DNA from 2 places in the Paraburkholderia sabiae genome. Region 2 is predicted to be linked to the other one. Evidence: predicted binding sites of a transcription regulator. Region 2 holds the regulator's gene; the other holds the start of a gene.

Region 1 (5,699 bases), 2.7 Mb from region 2:
CGGTAAGGGTGTGTAATTTACCGATTTTCGTTGAGGAGCCCAGAACTAAAAGGCTTTCGAAAAGCGTCCAGGAAACGAATTAAATATTCATTAAAGATTTTCCGTGAGTGGTCCGTAATAGGACAGGTCTGGGACGCCGGCGCACCGCAATGGTCATTGCGTGAGTCGGGCAATTCTTCCCGATAACGCGGCGTCAAGGTCAGGCGCCCTCCAGAACCCCGAAGGAAAATCTCACAGATGAAAAGGCTGTTGGTCACCCTTGCGGCGGGCTTCGCGCTGTCCGCGCCCGTCGTTCACGCTCACGAAATTTATGGTCAGGTCGGTACGGAAGGCGTCGGTATCGGCTTTTCTGAACCGCTCGGCACGCGCGACAACATCCGCGCCGAATTCAACGGCTTCGCGCTCTCGCACAACTTCAGCGCCGGCGGCCTGAACTACGATGGCAAGGCCAAGATCTATCACGGCGGCCTGTACCTCGACTTCTTCCCGGCGCCCGCCACGGTGCCGTTCCGCATCACGGCGGGCATGATCATCGGCGGCGACAACGTGTCGGGCGATGCGAACAGCCCGAGCGGCACTGTCGACATCAACGGCACCAGCTATGCGACGAACGGCGAGACCGTTCATGCGAAGGCGAAGTATCCGACCGTGCGTCCGTACATCGGCATCGGCTTTGGTCACACGCCCATCGCGCAGAAGGGCTTCTCGGCATTCTTCGATGCAGGCGTCACGTATGGACGCCCGGACGTGACGCTTGACGTCCCCGCGGACATCGTCGCCGAAGCCGGACAGGCGAACGTCGACGCGGAACGCCAGGCGCTGCAGGACAAGGCCGACAAATGGCGCTGGTATCCGATCGTGAAGGTCGGCGTGACGTATCGCTTCTGATCGTTACGTAGTCGCAGACAGAAACGGCTCGCCATTGGTCATGGCGAGCCGTTTTTTTATGTCGCGCGACCTCAGATGTTCAGCTTCGACACCTTGGTGCCCGACAGCGACACATCGCCCATCAGCCCCGAGTTCGTCATGACGATTGCTTCGACTGGCGCAGTGGCCGTCGACGTATCGATTGCACCATTGGCGCCGACCTTGATGAGCGCCACCGATGCATCGGCGCCTGCCGACCAGCCCTTCGCGTTCTGGAAGGTATCGAGCGCGTCCTGCGTCATGAAGAGGAAGATGACGGCCTTCGACTGCGCCCCCGCCGTGAGGCCGAACGATCCGGAGACCGTGCTGTAGTAGCCCGCCGTGGCGCCGCCGACGCGCAGCGAGCCTTCGCCGTACTGTCCACCGACGATGAAACCGACCTGCAGCACGGAAGGAAACACGAGCACGCCGCGCGCCTTGCCGACCAGTTCGCGCGAACCCTGCACCGACGTATAGAGTTTCGCGAGCGCGCCATCGACGCTGGCATCGATCGACTGCCGTTTGGACATGTCCGTCGCGGCCGATTCTCCGCTGCTCTTGGTCGTCGTGCAGCCCGACATCAGCAGACCGCCATATGCGAGTGCAGCAACACTTGCTGTCACGAAGTGTCTTCTTTGCATTGTCGTTCTCCGTCTGTGAAGCATTGGAAGGGAAATGCACGTTTGCACGCGTGATCTCGCGCAAGCGCAACAGCTACGCTTTCTCAACCAATATCAGAAACGTGTTGCGCTTGTGAAGTGCGGCGCCCAATTTGTTTTTGCGCGAAGCCGGCGCGGAACGCGGCTGCGGCATCGGATGACGCGAATGTGTCGCCGGGCGAAACGGCGCGCGGCATCGTTGCGAAGTGCGGCGTGAGTTCGCGGCGGCGAGTCGCGGCACATATAGCGCGTTTGCTCAGAACAAAAAAAGGCCGCATGCCCTTTCGAAGCATGCGGCCGAACACACTACAACGCATCAATACGCGCTGCGCGTGCTTACCTTCATTTTCGACACCATGCCGGGGATCGCGTCGCTGGCGGGCAGCGCTTCGTCGATCGACGTGCGTCCGCCGTCGCGGAAGAACGCCTGCTCGGCGGCCTTGTTCAGCACGAGCACGCTGATGCGGCGGTTAGTCGGTTCGTCGGCGACGTTTGCGTTGAGCGGCAGCACGTCCGCGAGACCGCGCACCTGCAATAGCTTGTCTTCGCGCATGCCGCCCGCGACCAGCGCGCGCCGCGCCGCGTTCGCGCGTTCCGACGACAGCTCCCAGTTCGAATAGCCCGCCGGACCGTTCGCGTAGGTGACGGCGTCCGTGTGGCCCGCAATTGAAATGCGGTTGTCGACATCGTTCAGCGCCGCGCCGATCTGCGTGAGAATCGACACCGCGTAGGTTTGCAGCTTCGCGCTGCCCGTGGCGAACATCGGACGCTTCAGCGAATCGACGATCTCGATGCGCAGGCCTTCGTTCGTGATCGAGATGCGGATCTGATCCTTGAACGCCTTCAGCGCAGGCGTCTCTTCGATCAGCGCCGACAGCTTCGCTTTCAGCTGCTCGAGACCCGCGGTATCGTTGGGCGCCATCGTCGCCTGCGTGAGCGTCGGCCGTGCGGGTTCCTGCTGCGACTTCTTGCCGTCGCCGGGGCGCGTGTCGGAGATGTCGCGGCCGCCGCCCTGGATCACGTTCGGACGCGCAGCCGCCGTGCCTTCGTTGCCGCCGAGCAGACTCGACAGCGGCGTGTTGAAGTAATCCTCGATGCCCTGCTTGTCGTACTTCGACGTCGAGCCGAGCAGCCACATCAGCAGGAAGAAGGCCATCATCGCGGTCACGAAGTCCGCGTAGGCGATCTTCCATGCGCCGCCGTGGTGCCCGCCGTGTCCGTCGCCTTTCTTCGAGCGACGAACTATCACGGGCGCGGCTTTCTCGCTCGCCTCTTCGCCACGGGGTCGTCTTTCGGCCATGCCGTTCTCCTTCCTGGCTCGCTAACGTCAGGCCGACTTCGGCATCTTGGTGGCGCGCACGGCGTCGTCGAGCTCCTGGAAGCTCGGACGGTCTGCCGTGAACAGCACCTTGCGGCCGAATTCGACGGCGACGGGCGGCGCGTAGCCGGACAGCGACGCGAGCAGCACAGCCTTCACGCACTGATACGGCTTGGCTTCCGCGCGGCCCTTTGCATTGAGCAGATCGGCGACCGGGCCGATGAAGCCGTACGCGAGCAGAATGCCGAGGAACGTGCCGACCAGCGCGCCCGCGATCATCTCGCCGAGCACGGCAGGCGGCGCGCCGACGGAGCCCATCGTGTGCACGACGCCCATCACGGCCGCGACGATGCCGAATGCGGGCAGGCCGTCAGCCATCTTCTGGATCGCGTTCGCGGGCACCGACGACTCGGCATGATGCGTTTCCAGCTCTTCGTCCATCAGATCCTGCATTTCGAGCACGTTGACATTGCCCGTCGACATCATCCGCAGATAATCGACGATGAAATCGAGCAGATGATGATCTTTCAGAACGTGCGAATACTTCTGGAACAGCGCGCTTTCTTCCGGCGCATTCACGTCGGCTTCGAGCGCCATCATGCCTTCCTTACGCGCTTTTTGAAGCAGCTCATAAAGCAGCGCAATCAGTTCCAGATAAATCTCTTTCGAATACGCGCCGCCTTTGAAACATGCGGGCAAAGCCTTGATGGTTTTCTTCAGCACCGAAACGGGATTACTGACGACGAACGCGCCGATTGCCGCGCCGAAAATGCACAGCAGTTCGAACGGCTGCACCAGCGCGGGCAAATGGCCGCCAACGCCAATAAAGCTCCCGATCACCGAGCCGATAACCAGCAGCCAACCAATAGCGACAAACATGGACTTCTCTCCAATTTTGAGCACTTACGGCACGCGGATGAATCGGCAGGTTTTACTGCACGAATTGCGTACCGTTTTGTTAATTCCGTGAAGGTGGTAACGGCTGGAGAGACGCTGCGCTGAAGTGCGGGCAAAGCCCAATCAGGAAAATATTTTTATCGATTCGATTTCGATCGATGATTCGGACATTTTTACCCGCGATGTTTTTACCGGTATCGATTTAAACCAGATAATCGCTCGCGATCGGCAAAATCACTGAAATCTTTAGCGTTTGGGGAAAATGAATGTGTCGGTTGTTTCTACGTCGACCGAACGTCGGGTAGGTCGTGCGGTGAGGCGATTGTTCGTCCAATCGACTCATGGTTTGAGGCGATTAGGTGCGCATTCGACTCAGAGTCGGATACACTGTCATTCGACTCATCGTATGAGTCGAATGATCCCACAAACGCCTCAACGCGCCTTCAACACCATGCCGCCTACCACATCGCTCATCTGGAAAGCGCCTTCATGGCCCGGCATGCACTACGACGCGGTTCGCGTCGGCGGCGAACTGGCCCGTGCGCATCGCGCTCACGGGATCGTGGAAGGCAAGCTGGCAGGGCTCGGCTTCGAGCAACGCCTCGAACTCGCCGCCGAGGCGTGGAGTCAGGATGCCGTAGCGACGGCGGCTATCGAAGGCGAACGCATCGATCTCACCGCTGTGCGTTCGTCCGTGGCGCGACGACTCGGTGTCGGGGATCATGACGGCCCGAACGCGCCGCGAAGCGTCGAGGGTCTGCTCGACATCATGGACGACGCGGTACAGCAACGCGAGGCGCCGCTCACGCACGAGCGTCTGTTTGCGTGGCAGGCAGCGCTCTTTCCGACGGGCTATTCCGGCATGACGAAAATTCTCGTCGGGGCTTACCGCGAGCATGCGGAGCCGATGCAGATCGTCAGCGGGCGTGTCGGACGCGAGCGGGTGCATTACGAGGCGCCGTCATCCGCGCAGGTCCCGGCCGAGATGCAGGCGTTCCTGGACTGGTTCAACGCGGAAACCGAGCACGACAATCTGGTCAAAGCCGCGCTGGCTCATTTGTGGTTCGAGACGATTCATCCATTCGAAGACGGCAATGGCCGGGTCGGTCGGGTGCTCATCGACCTGGTACTGGCGCGCGACAACGGTGAGACCAGCCGCCTGATCCGCACCTCGCAGCGCCTGCTGGACAAGCGGCGCGACTACTACGAGCAGATGGAGCGCGCGCAGCACGGTGGACTGGATGTGACGGAGTGGGTTCTGTGGTTCGTCGAACAGGTGCGCGTGTCGTGCGAAGAAGCGTCCCAGGTGATCGACGCGTCACTCGAGAAAGCCATGTTCTGGATGAGCCATCAGGACAAGGTGCTGACGGCGCGACAGCGCAAGGTCGTCAACCTTCTGCTCGATGCCGGTCCAAACGGCTTCGAAGGCGGCATGAGCACCCGGAAGTACGAAAGCATTGGCGGTACGTCGCGGGCGACGGCGTCGCGTGAGCTCATCGAACTCGAAGATATGGCGCTGCTGCGCAAGGTCGGCGGCGGCCGCTCGACCCGCTACTACCTGAACATTTCCGGTTGGGGACCGGCCGACACGGACCACGCCGAAAGCCCGCCTCACGACGACTGATTTGCTGACGCGTCGAGGACGGTTCAATGCACGCCGATCACTGCGACACAGCAGCCGCCCCCGACGCCGGCGATGCGGCAACGGCAGGCACATCGTCGAGCAGCGCCGCCGCGGCTGCAGCAGCAGCCTGGTCGTGTGCAGTCGTTGCGCCTGAAACAGGCGCAACCGATGCAATCGGCGTCGGCGCAGCAACGGGAGCGGCCTGTTCTTTCGCAGGCGTAGGCGCTGGCATGATCACAGGCGCGGGATTACCGCCGGGCGTCGTCGTCATCGGCGAGACCACCAGCGACGGCGC
Region 2 (13,962 bases):
GCCGACCATCACACCATCTTCTGCATGATCGAAATGAGCTTCTTCGCGTAGTGCGGATCGGTTGCATAACCGGCGCGCTGCATGCCTTGCGCAAAGCCATTCACGTCGCGCGACGAATTGATCACCTGCGCATAGCGCGGATTCGACTTCAGGAAGCTCGCGTAGTCCGTCATCGCTTCCTCGTACGAATCGTACGCGCGGAATTTTTCGACCACGCGCTGCGGACGGCCGTGGACGTACTCGGTCGTGACCGTCGCGACGGTCTTGCCGTTCCAGTCGTCGGTGGCCTTGATGCCGAAAATATTGTGGCTCGTCGAGCCGTCCGACTTCTTGATCTCGCGCTTGCCCCAGCCCGATTCGAGCGCGGCCTGGCCGATGATGAAGCGCGCCGGAATGCCCGTCGCGGCGCTCGCGGCCTGTGCCGGAGCAGCCAGCTTGTCGACGAACGCGTCGACCTTGTCCGACGAGCCGTCGCCGCGCACGGGCGGCGTCAGCGCGCTGTTCGCCGTGTAGCCGCGGCCCATCTTCAGCGCGCCGTTGTTCGCCGGATTCGCATACGCCTTCGCGAGCGCATTCAAAGCGACGTTGTTGCCCGCGTTCGAATCGTCCGCGGACATGCCCGAGTTGCGCATCAACTGCTTGAGCATCGCGTCGGCGACGCCGATACCTTTCGACGACATCTGCTGCGACAACTGCTGATCCATCATCGACGTGAACGTCGCCGAATCGTGCGAATCGAACGGGCCGTCTTGCGGCGTCGCATCGCGCATGCTCTTCAACATCATCTGCGTGAAGACGGCGTCGAACTGCTTCGCAGCCGACTTCATCGCTTCGCGCGGATTCGCAGCCGCCTGGGCGCGCATCGCGTCGAAGCCCTGCGTGTCGAGCGCGAAGCGGTTGGTCAGATCATTCGCGGCGTTGCGCGTCGTATCGGAGTTCATTCTTGTTCTTCCTTAGATGATCTCGAGATCGGCTCGCAGCGCACCCGCTGCCTTCATGGCCTGGAGAATCGACATCAGATCCGCGGGCGTCGCGCCGAGCGCATTCAGCGCCTTCACGACTTCAGCGAGATTGGCGCCCGCGCTCACCATTTTCAGCGCACCGTTGTCCTGCTTCAGCGCGATCTGCGACTGCTGCGCGACCACCGTCTGTCCGTTCGAGAACGCGCCCGGCTGGCTCACCACCGGCTGCGTGTTGACGATCACCGAGAGATTGCCGTGCGCGACTGCACAATTCTGCAGCGTCACCATCTGATTCATCACGATCGAACCCGTGCGCGCGTTCAGGATCACCTTCGCGGCGGCCTGACCCGGCTTCACGTCGAGGTTCTGCAACTGCGCCATGAACTGCACCTGCTGCGCGGGATCGGTCGGTGCGCGCAGCTGGATCGTGCGGCCGTCGAGCGCGACTGCCGTGCCGAAGCCGAATGCGTTGTTGATCGCCGACGTGATGCGCTGCGTCGTGTCGTAGTCCATGTCGTTCAGGTCGAGCTGCATCGTGCCCGCCTGCGAGATGGTGGTCGGCACCGAGCGCTCGACGAGCGCGCCGCCCGTGATGCGGCCCGCAGCAAGCTGGTTCACCTGCACCTTGCTGCCGTTCGCGCTGGCGCCGGCGCCGCCGACGGCCATATTGCCCTGAGCCAGCGCGTACACCTGCCCGTCCGCGCCCTTGAGCGGCGTCAGGAGCAGCGTGCCGCCGCGCAGGCTCTTCGCATTGCCGAGCGACGACACCGTCACGTCGAGCGCTTCGCCGGGACGCGCGAATGCGGGCAGCGACGCCGTCACCATCACGGCTGCAACGTTCTTCAGCTGCATGCTCGAGAGCGAGCTGTTGCTGGAGCTCGAACCGGCCTGCTGGTTGTTGATCGAGATGCCGAGGTTCGCAAGCATGTTCGCGAGCGTCTGTGTCGTGAACGGCGTCTGCGTGGTCTGGTCGCCCGTGCCGTCGAGACCGACGACGAGGCCGTAACCGATCAGCGGGTTGTCGCGCACGCCCTGGATCTGCACGAGGTCTTTCAGGCGCTCGGCGTGAGCGACGGGCGCCGTAACGGGCAGCGCGGCGCATGCGAGCGCAAACACGGCGACGGCGCGCGCAGCGAAACCGGAAACGAGGCGGGAGAAGGAAGTGTTACGCATGATCAGAACGGCGCGACGTTAAGGAAGAAGCGTTGCAGCCAGCTCATGTCCTCGGCTTCGTTGATATAACCCTTGGCCGAGTATTCAATCTTCGCGTCCGCGACCTGGGTCGAGTACACCGAGTTCAGGCTGCTGATCGTGTTCGGATTGACGACACCCGAGAAACGCACGAACTCGTTGCCCTGGTTGATCAGCATCTGCTTTTCGCCGCTCACGAGCAGATTGCCGTTCGGCTGCACGCCGATCACCGTGACGGTGATCACGCCGCTGAACGTGTTCGACGCGTTCGCGCCGCCCGTCGCCTTGAACGTGTTGGCGCCCGTCGCGTCGAGATTCACCTTGCCGAACAGACCGCCGAGGAAGCCCGCCGTCGGCACGCCGAACTTGGTTTCGCCGTTGCGGTTCGTGGCCGCGCCCGACGACTTCGTCGCGTTGATGTTTTCGGAGATGACGATGGTCAGGATGTCGCCGACATTGCGCGGCCGCTGGTCTTCGAACAGCGGACGGCCAGCGTACCCAGGGTTGTAGATCGAACCGGGCGTCTGCAGCGACGGCGGCGGCGGCGGCACGGCCGTCATCGGTTGCTGGGTGATCGGCTGCCTCGGCACGAGCGCGCAGCCGCCGAGCGCGGCTGCGAGCACGCCGGCGCATGCGAGCATCGAAGCTGCTCGCGCGCCGCGCTGAGGGACCTGGGTACGAGTGGAGTGCGACATCTTGATTACCGCCTGAATGTTTCCGACTACCAGCCTTAAACCGGCATCTGGCTGAGCGTCTGCAGCATCTGGTCGGAAGTCGTCACGGCCTTGCTGTTGATCTCATATGCGCGCTGGGTCTGGATCATGTTCACCAGTTCCTGCACGACGTTCACGTTCGATGCTTCGACATAACCCTGATTCAGCGTGCCTGCGCCGTTCAGGCCCGGCGTCGCGACGTTCGGCGTGCCCGACGACGTCGTTTCCGCGAACAGGTTTTCGCCCTTTGCATCGAGACCCGTCGGGTTGATGAACGTGGCGATCTGCAGCGAGCCGATCTGCGTCGTCGCCGTCGAGCCTGCCGTCGACACCGACACCACGCCGTCGCTGCCGATCGTCAGCGACGTCGCGTTCTGCGGAATCGTGATCGCGGGCAGCACCTGGTAGCCGCTCGACGTCACGAGCTGGCCCTGCGAGTTGGTCTGGAACGAGCCGTCGCGCGTGTAGGCCGTCGTGCCGTCCGGCATCTGCACCTGGAAGAAGCCCTGGCCGTTGATCGCCACGTCCTTCGAGTTGCCCGTCTGCTGCAGGTTGCCCTGCGTGTACAGACGCTCGGTCGCGACCTGTTGCACACCCGTGCCGAGCTGGATGCCCGACGGCAGTTCCGTCTGCTGCGTCGAGTTCGCGCCCGGCTGGCGGATCGTCTGATACAGCAGGTCTTCGAACACGGCGCGCGAACCCTTGAAGCCGTTCGTGCTGACGTTGGCCAGGTTGTTCGAGATCGTGTCCATCTGCGCCTGTTGCGCATTCATGCCAGTGGCGGCGATATAGAGTGAGCGGTTCACTTGGTTTCTCCTGAACGCAGCTTGGCGCGTTCCGTTAAATCTGCGTCGGGATTAGCTGAAGTTCAGCAGCTTGTTGGCCGACTGTTCATTCTGGTCGGCGGACTCGATCATCTTGGTCTGCATCTGGAACTGGCGGGCGTTGGTGATCATCGAGACCATCGCCGACACCGGGTTCACGTTGCTGCCTTCGAGCGCGCCAGCCGCGACGACCACGCCGGGGTCGGCGTCGGCGGGGTTGCCGTCCGTCGTATGAAAGAGCCCGTCGTCGCCGCGCTTGAGCGCGCCGGGAGCGGGATTGACCAGCTTCAGCTGGTCGACGAGCGCAATCGTCGTGGCGGGGTCGCCCGGCATCAGTGCCGAGACCGTCCCGTCCTTGCCGATCGTCACCTGCGCGCCGGGCGGCACGGCCACCGGGCCGCCGCCACCCACCACCTGCTGGTTGCTGGCCGTGACGAGCTGGCCGTTTTCGTCGACGTGCAGGTTGCCCGCACGCGTGTAGGCTTCCTGGCCGTCGGCCGTCAGGACGGACAGCCAGCCCGGACCCTCGATCGCCACGTCGAGCGGGTTGCCCGTCTGCTGGATCGGGCCGGGCGTGTAGTCAGCGCCCGGCGTGGACGACAGCACGAAAGTGCGCGTGGTGTCGTCCTGAATCGTGCTGCCGTCGCCGAACGCCATCGGCACGGCGCGGAACGTCGCGAGCTGGGCCTTGAAACCCGTGGTCGAGGTGTTCGCGAGGTTGTTCGCGACCACTGCCTGCTGTTCGAGCGCCTGGGTCGCGCCCGACATCGCGGTGTATATGAGCCGGTCCATGATGGTGTCGGTACGTCAGCTATTACAGGTTGATGAGCGTCTGGTCGACGGCTTGCTGGGTCTTGATCGTCTGCGCGTTCGCCTGGTAATTGCGTTGCGCGGTGATCAGGTTCACCAGTTCGCTCGTCAGGTCGACGTTCGAGTTTTCCGTCGCGCCGCCTTGCAGCGAGCCGTGGTTCGTCGAGCCCGGCGCTGCAACCACTGCGACGCCCGAAGCGGCCGTTGCCTGGAACTCGTTGTTGCCGAGGTTGATCAGGCCGTTCTGATTCGCGAACGTGGCGAGTGCGACCTGGCCGAGCGCTGCCGTCTGACCGTTCGAGTAGTTACCCGTGATCGTGCCGTCGGTGCCGACCGTGAAGTTCGTCAGCTGGCCGGCTGCGAAGCCGTCCTGCGTCAGCGAGTTCGTGCCGTCCTTGCTGCCGAACTGCGTCGTGCCGCCGATCTTCAGCGTCAGGCTCTGCGGCGTGGCCGAGCCGTCCGAGTTCGGGATCGAGAAGTTGAATGCGAACAGCGTCGAGGTCGGGTTGCCCGCGTTATCCAGCGTGCTGACCAGGTTGCCCGACGTGTCGAACTTCGCCGTGCCGACCTTCGTCGTCGGGACGCTGCCGTCCTTGCCTGCGTACACGTCCCACGAACCGGCCGACGTCTTCACGAAGTACATGTCGACCTGTTGTTCGCCGCCCAGCGAGTCATACACGGGCACCGACGTCGAGTAGCTGTACGTTGCGCTGTTGGTCGGGTCGAATGCGAGCGAGGTCGGGGCCACCGTCACCGAGTCGCCCGTTGCCGGCGTGCCTGCCAGCGTGATCGTCTCGCCGTTGCCGAGCTTGATCGGCGAGTTGGCCGAGTACGTGCCCGATGTGCTCGAACCGTCGCTGCCCGTGATCGTGTAGGCGGTCGGGCTCGTGAACGACACCGTGTACGTGTTCGCGTTCGTGCCTTGCGTCGCGTCGGTGATCGACACGCCGTTGTTCGTCAGGCTACCCGTGTTGGTGGCGCCGAACGTGACGGCGGGCGTGCCCAGCTTCAGCGCGTCCTGCGCGTTCAGGTTGAGGCCTGCCGTGATCGTCTTCGTGGCCGTCGGCGGAATGTTCGCCGTCGGCACTTGCAGCGGCACCGTGCCGGCCGTGTTGATGATGCCGTTCGCGTTCGCTGCATAGCCCATCAGCTTCAGGCCGTCGGCGTTGACGATGTAGCCGTTCTTGTCGAGCTGGAACACGCCGTTGCGCGAGTACGTCAGCGAGCCGTTGTTCGACATCTGGAAGAAGCCGTTGCCGTTGATGGCGACGTGCAGTGCGATGTCGTCGGTCGAGATCGTGCCTTGCGAGAAGTTCTGCTCGACTTCCGACATGCGCGTGCCGATGCCGATCTGGTTGTTGACGGCCGTCGCGACCGAGTTCGCGTACATGTCCGCGAATTGCGCCGCGCCCTGCTTGAAGCCGACGGTGTTCGCGTTCGCGATGTTGTTGCCGATGACGTCGAGGTCGCTCGATGCGCCTGCCAGTCCGCTCAATCCTTGTTGGTAACCCATGACGGTCTCCGTATCTGGTGATGCTGAATGCGTTTAGATAATGGCGGCGACCGACGTGAGGCCGACCGTTTTGCCGTTCGACAGGACGAGACCAGGCGAGCCGTCCGGCTGCTTGATGATCCCCTGCACGGTCGCTGCCGACAGCGTGGCGGGCGCGCCCGTGCCGTTGGCCGTCGTGCTGCTTGCCGTGAACGTGTAGTTGCCGTCGGGCAGCGCGTTGCCGCTCTTGTCGACGGGCGTCCAGCCGATAGGAATCGTGCCCGCCGACTGCTTGCCGAGGTCGATCGTGTTGACGATCTGGCCGGCCGAGTTCTTCACCGTGACCTGCACGTCCGTCGCGTCGCTCGCGAGCGTGACGCCGAAGCCCGTCGCCTTGCCCGATGCCACCGAGAAGCCGTTGCCCGGTGCGAGCACCGTCGAGCTGATGAGGTTCGCGGCCTGTGTCTGCTGGCTCGTCGTCAGTTGCGATGCGAGCGAGGTCAGCGACGTGTTCAGCTGGCCGATACCCGTCACCGTGTTGATCTGCGCGAGCTGCGAGGTCATCTGCGAGCTGTCCATCGGGCTCGTCGGATCCTGGTTCTTCATCTGCGCGATGAGCAGCTGCAGGAAGGTGTTCTGCAGGTCGCTGCCCGACGTCGCGCTCGACGAGCTGCTCGACGACGCACTGTTCGTGCCGTTCATCGTGTCGAGCAGGGTCTGCGAAACGGACGCGCCGTTGTTGCCGATAGTGGTACTGGTAGTCAAGGAGGTTCTCCTCAGGTTCCGATCGTGAGCGTCTTCAGCATCAGCTGTTTCGCGGTGTTGAGCGTTTCGACGTTGGCCTGGTAAGAGCGCGATGCCGAAATCATGTTGACCATTTCCTGCACGGGGTCGACGTTGGGCAACTGGACGTAACCGTTTGCGTCGGCGGCCGGGTTGCCGGGTTCATACGACGTCTTCATCGGCGTCGGATCGTCGATGACGCCCGTCACCTGCACGCCGCCGACCTGCTGGCCCGAGCCCGTGCGCGCGCCGCCGATCGGATTGACGGCGAACACGACCTGCTTCGCCTTGTATGGCTTGCCGTCGGGGCCCGTCGTACTGTCGGCGTTCGCGAGGTTCGAGGCGGTCACGTTCAGACGTTGTGACTGCGCGGACATCGCAGAACCGGCGACGTTGAAAATGTTCATCAGGGATGGCATGGCTTTTCGACCTCTCTTGCCGGTGCACCGGCGTCTAATCCCGTAGCGTTTTGGTTTCTAGCGTTGGTCCAGCGCGCTGCCTTCCGTATGAACGGCAGCGCAGTTCATCAGCCGTTCGACGTGATCGCCGACAGCATGGCCTTGATCTGCTGCGACAGCACCGTCATGCCGGACTCGAAGTGCAGCGAGTTGTCGGCGAACTGCACGCGCTCGGCGTCCAGATCGACGGTGTTGCCGTCCAGCGAAGGCTGCGCCGGAATGCGGTAGGCGACGCGGCCGAAGTCGTCGGTCGGGCCGCCCGTGGCGATCAGGCGCGCCTTGCCGGCCATGTGGCCCGGCTCGGTCGACGCCATCGACATGCCTTGCGACACGCCGGCCGGTTGCGTCATGGCGAGCGGCGCGTTGTTCGACGCGCCCGCCGTCGAGCCGCCGCTTTTCTTCAGCGCGCCCGCGAGCGACGAAGCGAAGTCGATATCGCGAGCCTTGTAGCCCGGCGTATCGGAGTTCGCGATGTTCGACGACAGCAATTCCTGGCGATAGGCGCGCACATCGAGCGCCTGGCGGCCAAAGGCAAATTCGGCATCGAGTTTGTCCAGCATTGGGTTCTCCGTGGAACGGTCCGAGGCCTCGTCCGCACTGTCGATCCGCCTTGTTCGGTAAGAAGCGTTTCGACTGTGTCGGCCAGAAGGCCTTTTTGCATGTGACGCATTGTGCGGGCGGGGCGCAAGACTTAATCGGACGAATAGCCGGGAAAGGACGCCTCTATTCACCGTTTGCACGACAGGCGCGATCTCTAGAATGCGATGCGTACCGATGCATCAATGAAGGAGAAACGACCATGCCCTTGCCCGCTAACGCTTCGCGCGAAGCTCGCCGTATGGGTTCGCGCGCTGTCCGGACGCTGTCGGCGATGGCGCTGGTCGGCGCATGCGCCGCCGCATCCGTCGCGCATGCACAGGAAAGCGGTTCGTCGAATGGCGGACCGATCGTGATCGCCGGCCCCGGCGAGAAGAATCCCGCCGATCTGCAGGCGATGGCCGAGCGCATCAATGCGCCGGCGCCTGCTGCCGCGCCGCGCGCGAGTGTTCCGAATGCGCCGACCGTTGCGCCCGCAACGCTTGCCGCGAATCCGCGCGGCGATGCGGACCGCTTCGCGCAAGCCGCGCATGCCGATGGCGCGATTGTGATTCCGGGCGCGGGCGACGCGACGGCGCAGAAGGCTGCGCCCGTTGCCGCCGCTAATATGAATACGAGTGCGCCAGGCATGATGCGCGTGAGCCTGCAACCGGCCGCGCGTCAGGTGATGCCCGTGATGGTCGCGCCGGCTCCGGCCGCCGCGCGTCAGGCAGCAGCCGTTCAGCCGATCGCCGTCAATCCGCCCGCTGGCAATGCCGCTGCCGCGCAACTGCGCAACGCTACCGCACGCAATGGCGTGGCTGCGGCAACGCCTGCCGCTGCACCGGCTCCCGCGCAGCCGTCCGCACAAGCTGCGGCTCAACCCGCCGCGCCCGTACCCGCAGGACAGCAGGACGGCGAAGCGATCCGCCGCGCGGCGCTTGCCTATTTGCAGCAGCAGTCGGCGGGCTTGCCGGGCAAGGTCGACATCACCGTCGCGACGGTGTTTCCGCGCGGTCTCGCCGCGTGCACGACGCTCGAGCCGTTCCTGCCGACGGGCGCGCGCGTCTGGGGCCGCACGACGGTCGGCGTGCGCTGCGCGGGCGAGCGTCCGTGGACGCTGTATCTGCAGGCCAAGGTTTCGATTCACGCGACATATTTCCTCGCCGCGCGCGCGATTGCGCCGGGCGAGCTGCTGTCCGCCGCCGATCTCATCGCGCGCGACGGCGATCTGACGCTGCTGCCGCAAGCCGTGATCACCGATCCGGCGCAGGCGGTCGGCTCGGTCGCGTTGATGCGCGTGTCGGCGGGCTTGCCGCTGCGCCGCGACATGTTGAAGAGCGCCGAGGCCGTATCGATCGGCCAGAGCGTGAAAGTGGTTGCGCTGGGTCCGGGCTTCGCGATTTCGGCGGAAGGCAGCGCGATGAACAACGCGGCGCCGGGTCAGCCGGTGCGGGTGAAGACGGCGAACGGACAGATCATCCAGGGCATCGTGAAGGACGCCGGGACGGTCGAAATCCAGCTCTGACGCGGAGTTTCCAGCCGTTACAAGTTGAAAAACGTGTCGGATCGGTTGAGCTAAAGTTCGATGGGTGAATGCCGTTATTACATTCAAATCGCACAGGAAGCCAATCGTGAAAGTTGATTCCACTAACCATTCCGGCCTGCAGACGTTGAAAGACGGGCTGCAGCGCCCGCAGCAAAGTGACGCCGCCACGACGGGCGGCGCAGGCACGGCAACGTCGACGGGCGCGAGCACGTCGGGCGCCGCGAATGTCAATCTGTCGGGGCTGTCGTCGCAGTTGCACAGCCTCGCTAGCGCCGGTTCGTCGGATATCGATACGGCGCATGTCGAGTCGATCAAGCAGGCGATCAAGGACGGTACGTTGACGATCGACTCCGGCAAGATCGCCGATGGCGTGCTGGCAACGGCGCGCGACCTGCTGCAAAAGAAGAGCCAGTCCGGCAACTGATGACGCACCGATGAGCGGTGCGCAGGGTGCCGGGCGGTATTTGTGACAAATCCGGTTTGCGGTCGACGCAATCCGGTGCCTAGCGAGTTGCTTTGTGATGAAAGACGCCCTGCTTGCCACCGTCATCGACGAATATTCCGCTGTGGAGCTGTTTGCCTCCGTCCTCGCAGCCGAGGAGCGAGCACTGACCACGGTGCACCCCATCGACACGCTGCCGCCCATCGTCGAAAAGAAGATGGAGCTGGTGGACAAACTCTCCACGCTTGAAAAGGTGCGCGACACGCAGCTGGCGCAGCTTGGCTATCCTGCCGGATGGAAGGGCATGGAACTGGCCGTCGCCAACGATTCGCGTCTTGCGACGCAGTGGTCCTTGTTGCAGAAGGCTGTTGAGCGCGCCAAGCGGTTCAATACCACGAACGGTGCGCTGATTCGTACTCGGATGGAGTACAACCGGCGGGCGCTTGCTGCTCTTAATGTGGCCGTTGGGCCGGAGCGTGGTGCGCTTTATGGGCCCGATGGGCGGGTTCCTGCTTTTGGGGTTTGATTTTTAAGGGGCTTCGCCCCTTTGGATCCCCTTCTGTTCTCTACCGGACCGGTGCCTTTTGGTGCCGGTTTTGTTTTTTGGGTTTTCGGTTTTTGGTTTTTGCCTTTGCTTTTGCTGGCATCCGCGTTGACGTATCGGTTTGCTAGCGTTGCCCCTGTGCGGGGCGGCACCTACTTTTCTTTGCAGCGGCAAAGAAAAGTAGGCAAAAGAAAGCCGCTTTGAACCTCCAGTGCCTGCCAGGATAACGCTGCCGCGTGCCGCGGTTGAGCTATTGCGTAGCGACGCCAACACCCCGTAGAAAGCCCGCAGTCAACCGCGCACGGCGCGAAAACCCACACACAGTCTGGAGCACATACCGCCGCCATTGGACCGACGGCAGACGGACAAAAACAAGCCGACCGAATGTGCTCCAAGTGGATGTCATCTTTCCTGCCGCGCGCGCCCGACTGCGGGCTTTCTACGGAGTGTTGGCGTCGCTGCGCGACAGCTCAACTGCGGCATGGCCCAGCGCGAACCTGGCAGGCACCGGAGGTGTGAAGCCGCTTTCTTTGGTTACTTTCTTTGCGGCGGCAAAGAAAGTAACTGCCGCCCCGCACAGGGGCAACGCTAATAAACCAAAACGATAGAGCGGATGCCAGCGAAGGCGAAAGCGAAAGCAAAAGCAAAGGCAAAGGCAAAGGCAAAGGCACAAAAACAAAAAGAGCCGACCTAAAAAAAGATCAGCTCTTTCGAAGAAAAGAAGCAACAGCGAACGACCCGAGAAAGCCGCCCGCCGGGCAAAGAAAAAACCTTAGCTAGTCTCAGCCGAAGCCCAGGCCTGCTCGCGCAAGCGAGTCCTCAACCGAGCAACAGCCTGCGAATGCAACTGACAAACGCGAGACTCGCTCACTTCCATCACAGCTCCAATCTCACGCAGATTCAACCCGCGCTCATAGTAAAGCGACATGAGGAGCTTCTCCCGCTCGGGCAACCGGTCGATCGCCTCGACCAGCGCACCGCGCAGCGACTCATCCAGCAACGCCGACAGCGGATCCGAATGATCGACGCAATAACGGTCGAGGAACGGCTCGTCATCCGCCGAACGATCGAAGTCTTCGTAGTAAATCAGCTGGCTGCCGTGCAGATCCTGCAGCATCGACTGATACTCGTCGAGCGGCATCTTCAGATGCTCGGCAATCTCCGTCTCGCTCGCCGAACGGCCCAGCGACTGCTCGACCTGATGCACGGCGCTTTCGACCTCGCGCGACGTGCGGCGCAAGCTACGCGGCAGCCAGTCGTTGCTGCGCAGCTCGTCGAGCATCGCGCCGCGAATCCGCTGGCTCGCGTACGTCTCGAACTGCGCGCCCTGGTCTTCCTTGTAACGGCTCGCCGCGTCGAGCAGGCCAATCATGCCGGCCTGAATCAGATCGTCGAGATCGACGCTCGCCGGCATCTTGGCGACGAGCTGCAAACCGAGACGGCGCACCAGCGGTGCGTATTTCGTCAAAACGTCGGCTTGCGAAATTTTTCCTTGAGCGTTGTACATCGTGCTCCCCTTATCCTTGCCCTCAGGCGTGCTGCGCAGACGGTTGATCGGCGAATTGCGCCGTAGTTACGGTCGTCCGCGGCACGCCATGCGTCCGTGACGAAATCGCTGGCCGCATCGGCCAGTACTGCAGTTCGGCTGCGATATGACGGAAATCGCGCGCAGCAGGTGCCGATGGGAAAGCATCGACGACACAACGCGACAAATCCGTGGCTCGCGCCATCAAAGGATCGGCTGCAACGCAGCCGGCATCTTCCAGCGACACAGCGAGATAACGCCCCGCCACGCCCGCCAGATTTTCAAAAGCGGTGTGCGCATCGGCCACGCTCTGCACGTGGTTCACGAGCACACGAAACTGCGCAATCGCATGCGCGAAGTGCAAACGCTTCATGCACGCATACGCATCGGTGATCGCCTGCGCCGCGACGCGCGTCACGACCATCACGTCGTGGGACTGCATCGCCAGCGCGGACAGCGAGCCTTCGCGATCCACCTGCGCGTCGATCAGCACGACATCGGCCGGCCCGCTCAGCACCACGCCCATCTGTTCCGGCGTGCAGCTTTCGCGATTGCCGCGCGATGCTGCGAGCACCGCGAAGCCCAGCGCGTGACGGCCAGCCGCCTGATCGAGCGTCATCTCGCCGCGCATCACCGCGGCGAAATTGCCTGCGCCGCGCACGCCGCCCAGCATCGCGCTCACCGAGCGCTCGCCGAGCGACTCGTCGATCACGAGTACGTCCTTGCCCTGCTCCGCGAGCGCGGCGGCGAGATTCACCACCGTCGTCGTCACGCCCACGCCATGCGAGCCGCCAGCGACGGCCACGATCCGCGAGCCGGAGCGCGCCAGCAGGCGCCTCAGTCCTTCAGCCTGATCCAGCACGAACTTATCCAAAGCGAACCTCGTGCAGATCGGCGGTCGAACGGGCCGACAGGGCCGACAGCAGCGCCGGCACGTCCTCGTCCTGCGGGACGAACGGCGAGTTGTCGCGCGGAATGCAGAAGGCGCTCTTGATCAAAAATTTCTTCGTGGCGACGTACAGGTTCTCCGGCACCTTCTGTCCCGTCGATACGTAATGCACGGGCAGCTTGTAGCGGATCACCGTGTCGAGCACGCTGCCCAGATTGGTCGCTTCGTCGAGCTTGGTCAGGATGCAGCCGGCGAGCGGCTGCTGGTCCGGCGCGTTCTGATACGCCTGCACGACTTCGTTCAGCGTGTCGCCGTGGCTCGTCGCGTTCAGCAGCAGCAGGCGCTGCACGGGCTGACCGGCGCGACACAGCATCGAGATCTGGTCGGACACGAGGCGATCGCGCTGGCTCATGCCGATCGTGTCGATCAGCACGATGTGTTTGTTGCGCAGTTCGGAGAGCGCGAGCGTCAGGTCGGCGCTGTCCTTTACGGCATGTACCGACACGCCGAGAATCTTGCCGAAGATGCGCAGCTGCTCATGACCGCCGATCCGGTAGCTGTCGGTGGTGAGCAGCGCGACCTTGCTGGCGCCGAAGCGCATCACGCAGCGCGCCGCGAGCTTGGCCGTGGTCGTGGTCTTGCCAACGCCCGTCGGGCCCATCAGCGCAAACACGCCGCCGCGCTCCATCAGCGCGTCTTCGTTTTCCATCACGGGCACGTTCGATTCGAGCACCGTCTTCACCCACTCCATGCCGTCTTCCATGCCTTCGACTTCCGGCAGGTTGTCGATCACCATCTTCACCAGTTGCGCCGAGAAACCGGCTGCGAACAGATGCTTGGTCAGCGTGGCGTGCGTCGGGCTGCGGCGCTGGCGGTCGGCCCACAGCAGGCCGGCGAACTGTTCTTCCATCATGCCGCGCATCGCGCCGAGTTCCTGCATCACGGTCTCGTTGACCATCTGCTCGATGCGCGACTGGATCGAATCCGTCAGCGCGGCGGCGACCTTCGGCGTGATGTCGGCGGCGCCGCTCTTGCGGCCGTCGCGGGTGTTGATGTCGCTCGCGCCTTCCGCCACGGTCGGCACGATGTTGTTCTTCTGCGCGGCGCGGCGTGCGGCGACCTGCGCGGCTTCGCGCGCCCAGTCGGGCTTCGCGTCTTCCCTGCTGGCGTCGACGGGTGCGCCCAGACCACGCGCAACTGCAGC

The links. Region 2 encodes FliA, which starts transcription of late flagellar genes. Its sites were predicted from a motif close to CTAAAGTTTNNNNNNNNNNNGCCGNTA; they were not measured.
Region 1: a site for FliA is predicted at 4,004-4,030, ahead of motA (flagellar motor stator protein MotA). Genes of this name have one in related genera too.

The regions. Positions count from the first base shown of each region.
Region 1 is NZ_CP125295.1:3,708,149-3,713,847, forward strand. It holds gene QEN71_RS16740 (hypothetical protein) at 238-888, shown strand; gene QEN71_RS16745 (BPSL1445 family SYLF domain-containing lipoprotein) at 960-1,547, opposite strand; gene motB (flagellar motor protein MotB) at 1,882-2,865, opposite strand; gene motA (flagellar motor stator protein MotA) at 2,893-3,762, opposite strand; gene QEN71_RS16760 (Fic family protein) at 4,232-5,404, shown strand; gene QEN71_RS16765 (DUF2242 domain-containing protein) at 5,442-5,699, opposite strand, start outside.
Region 2 is NZ_CP125295.1:6,403,402-6,417,363, forward strand. It holds gene flgJ (flagellar assembly peptidoglycan hydrolase FlgJ) at 9-941, opposite strand; gene QEN71_RS28885 (flagellar basal body P-ring protein FlgI) at 954-2,135, opposite strand; gene flgH (flagellar basal body L-ring protein FlgH) at 2,138-2,848, opposite strand; gene flgG (flagellar basal-body rod protein FlgG) at 2,884-3,672, opposite strand; gene flgF (flagellar basal-body rod protein FlgF) at 3,724-4,482, opposite strand; gene QEN71_RS28905 (flagellar hook protein FlgE) at 4,505-6,013, opposite strand; gene QEN71_RS28910 (flagellar hook assembly protein FlgD) at 6,047-6,757, opposite strand; gene flgC (flagellar basal body rod protein FlgC) at 6,769-7,194, opposite strand; gene flgB (flagellar basal body rod protein FlgB) at 7,302-7,793, opposite strand; gene flgA (flagellar basal body P-ring formation chaperone FlgA) at 8,033-9,337, shown strand; gene flgM (flagellar biosynthesis anti-sigma factor FlgM) at 9,444-9,782, shown strand; gene QEN71_RS28935 (flagella synthesis protein FlgN) at 9,880-10,326, shown strand; gene QEN71_RS28940 (RNA polymerase sigma factor FliA) at 11,117-11,851, opposite strand; gene QEN71_RS28945 (MinD/ParA family ATP-binding protein) at 11,874-12,743, opposite strand; gene flhF (flagellar biosynthesis protein FlhF) at 12,736-13,962, opposite strand, start outside.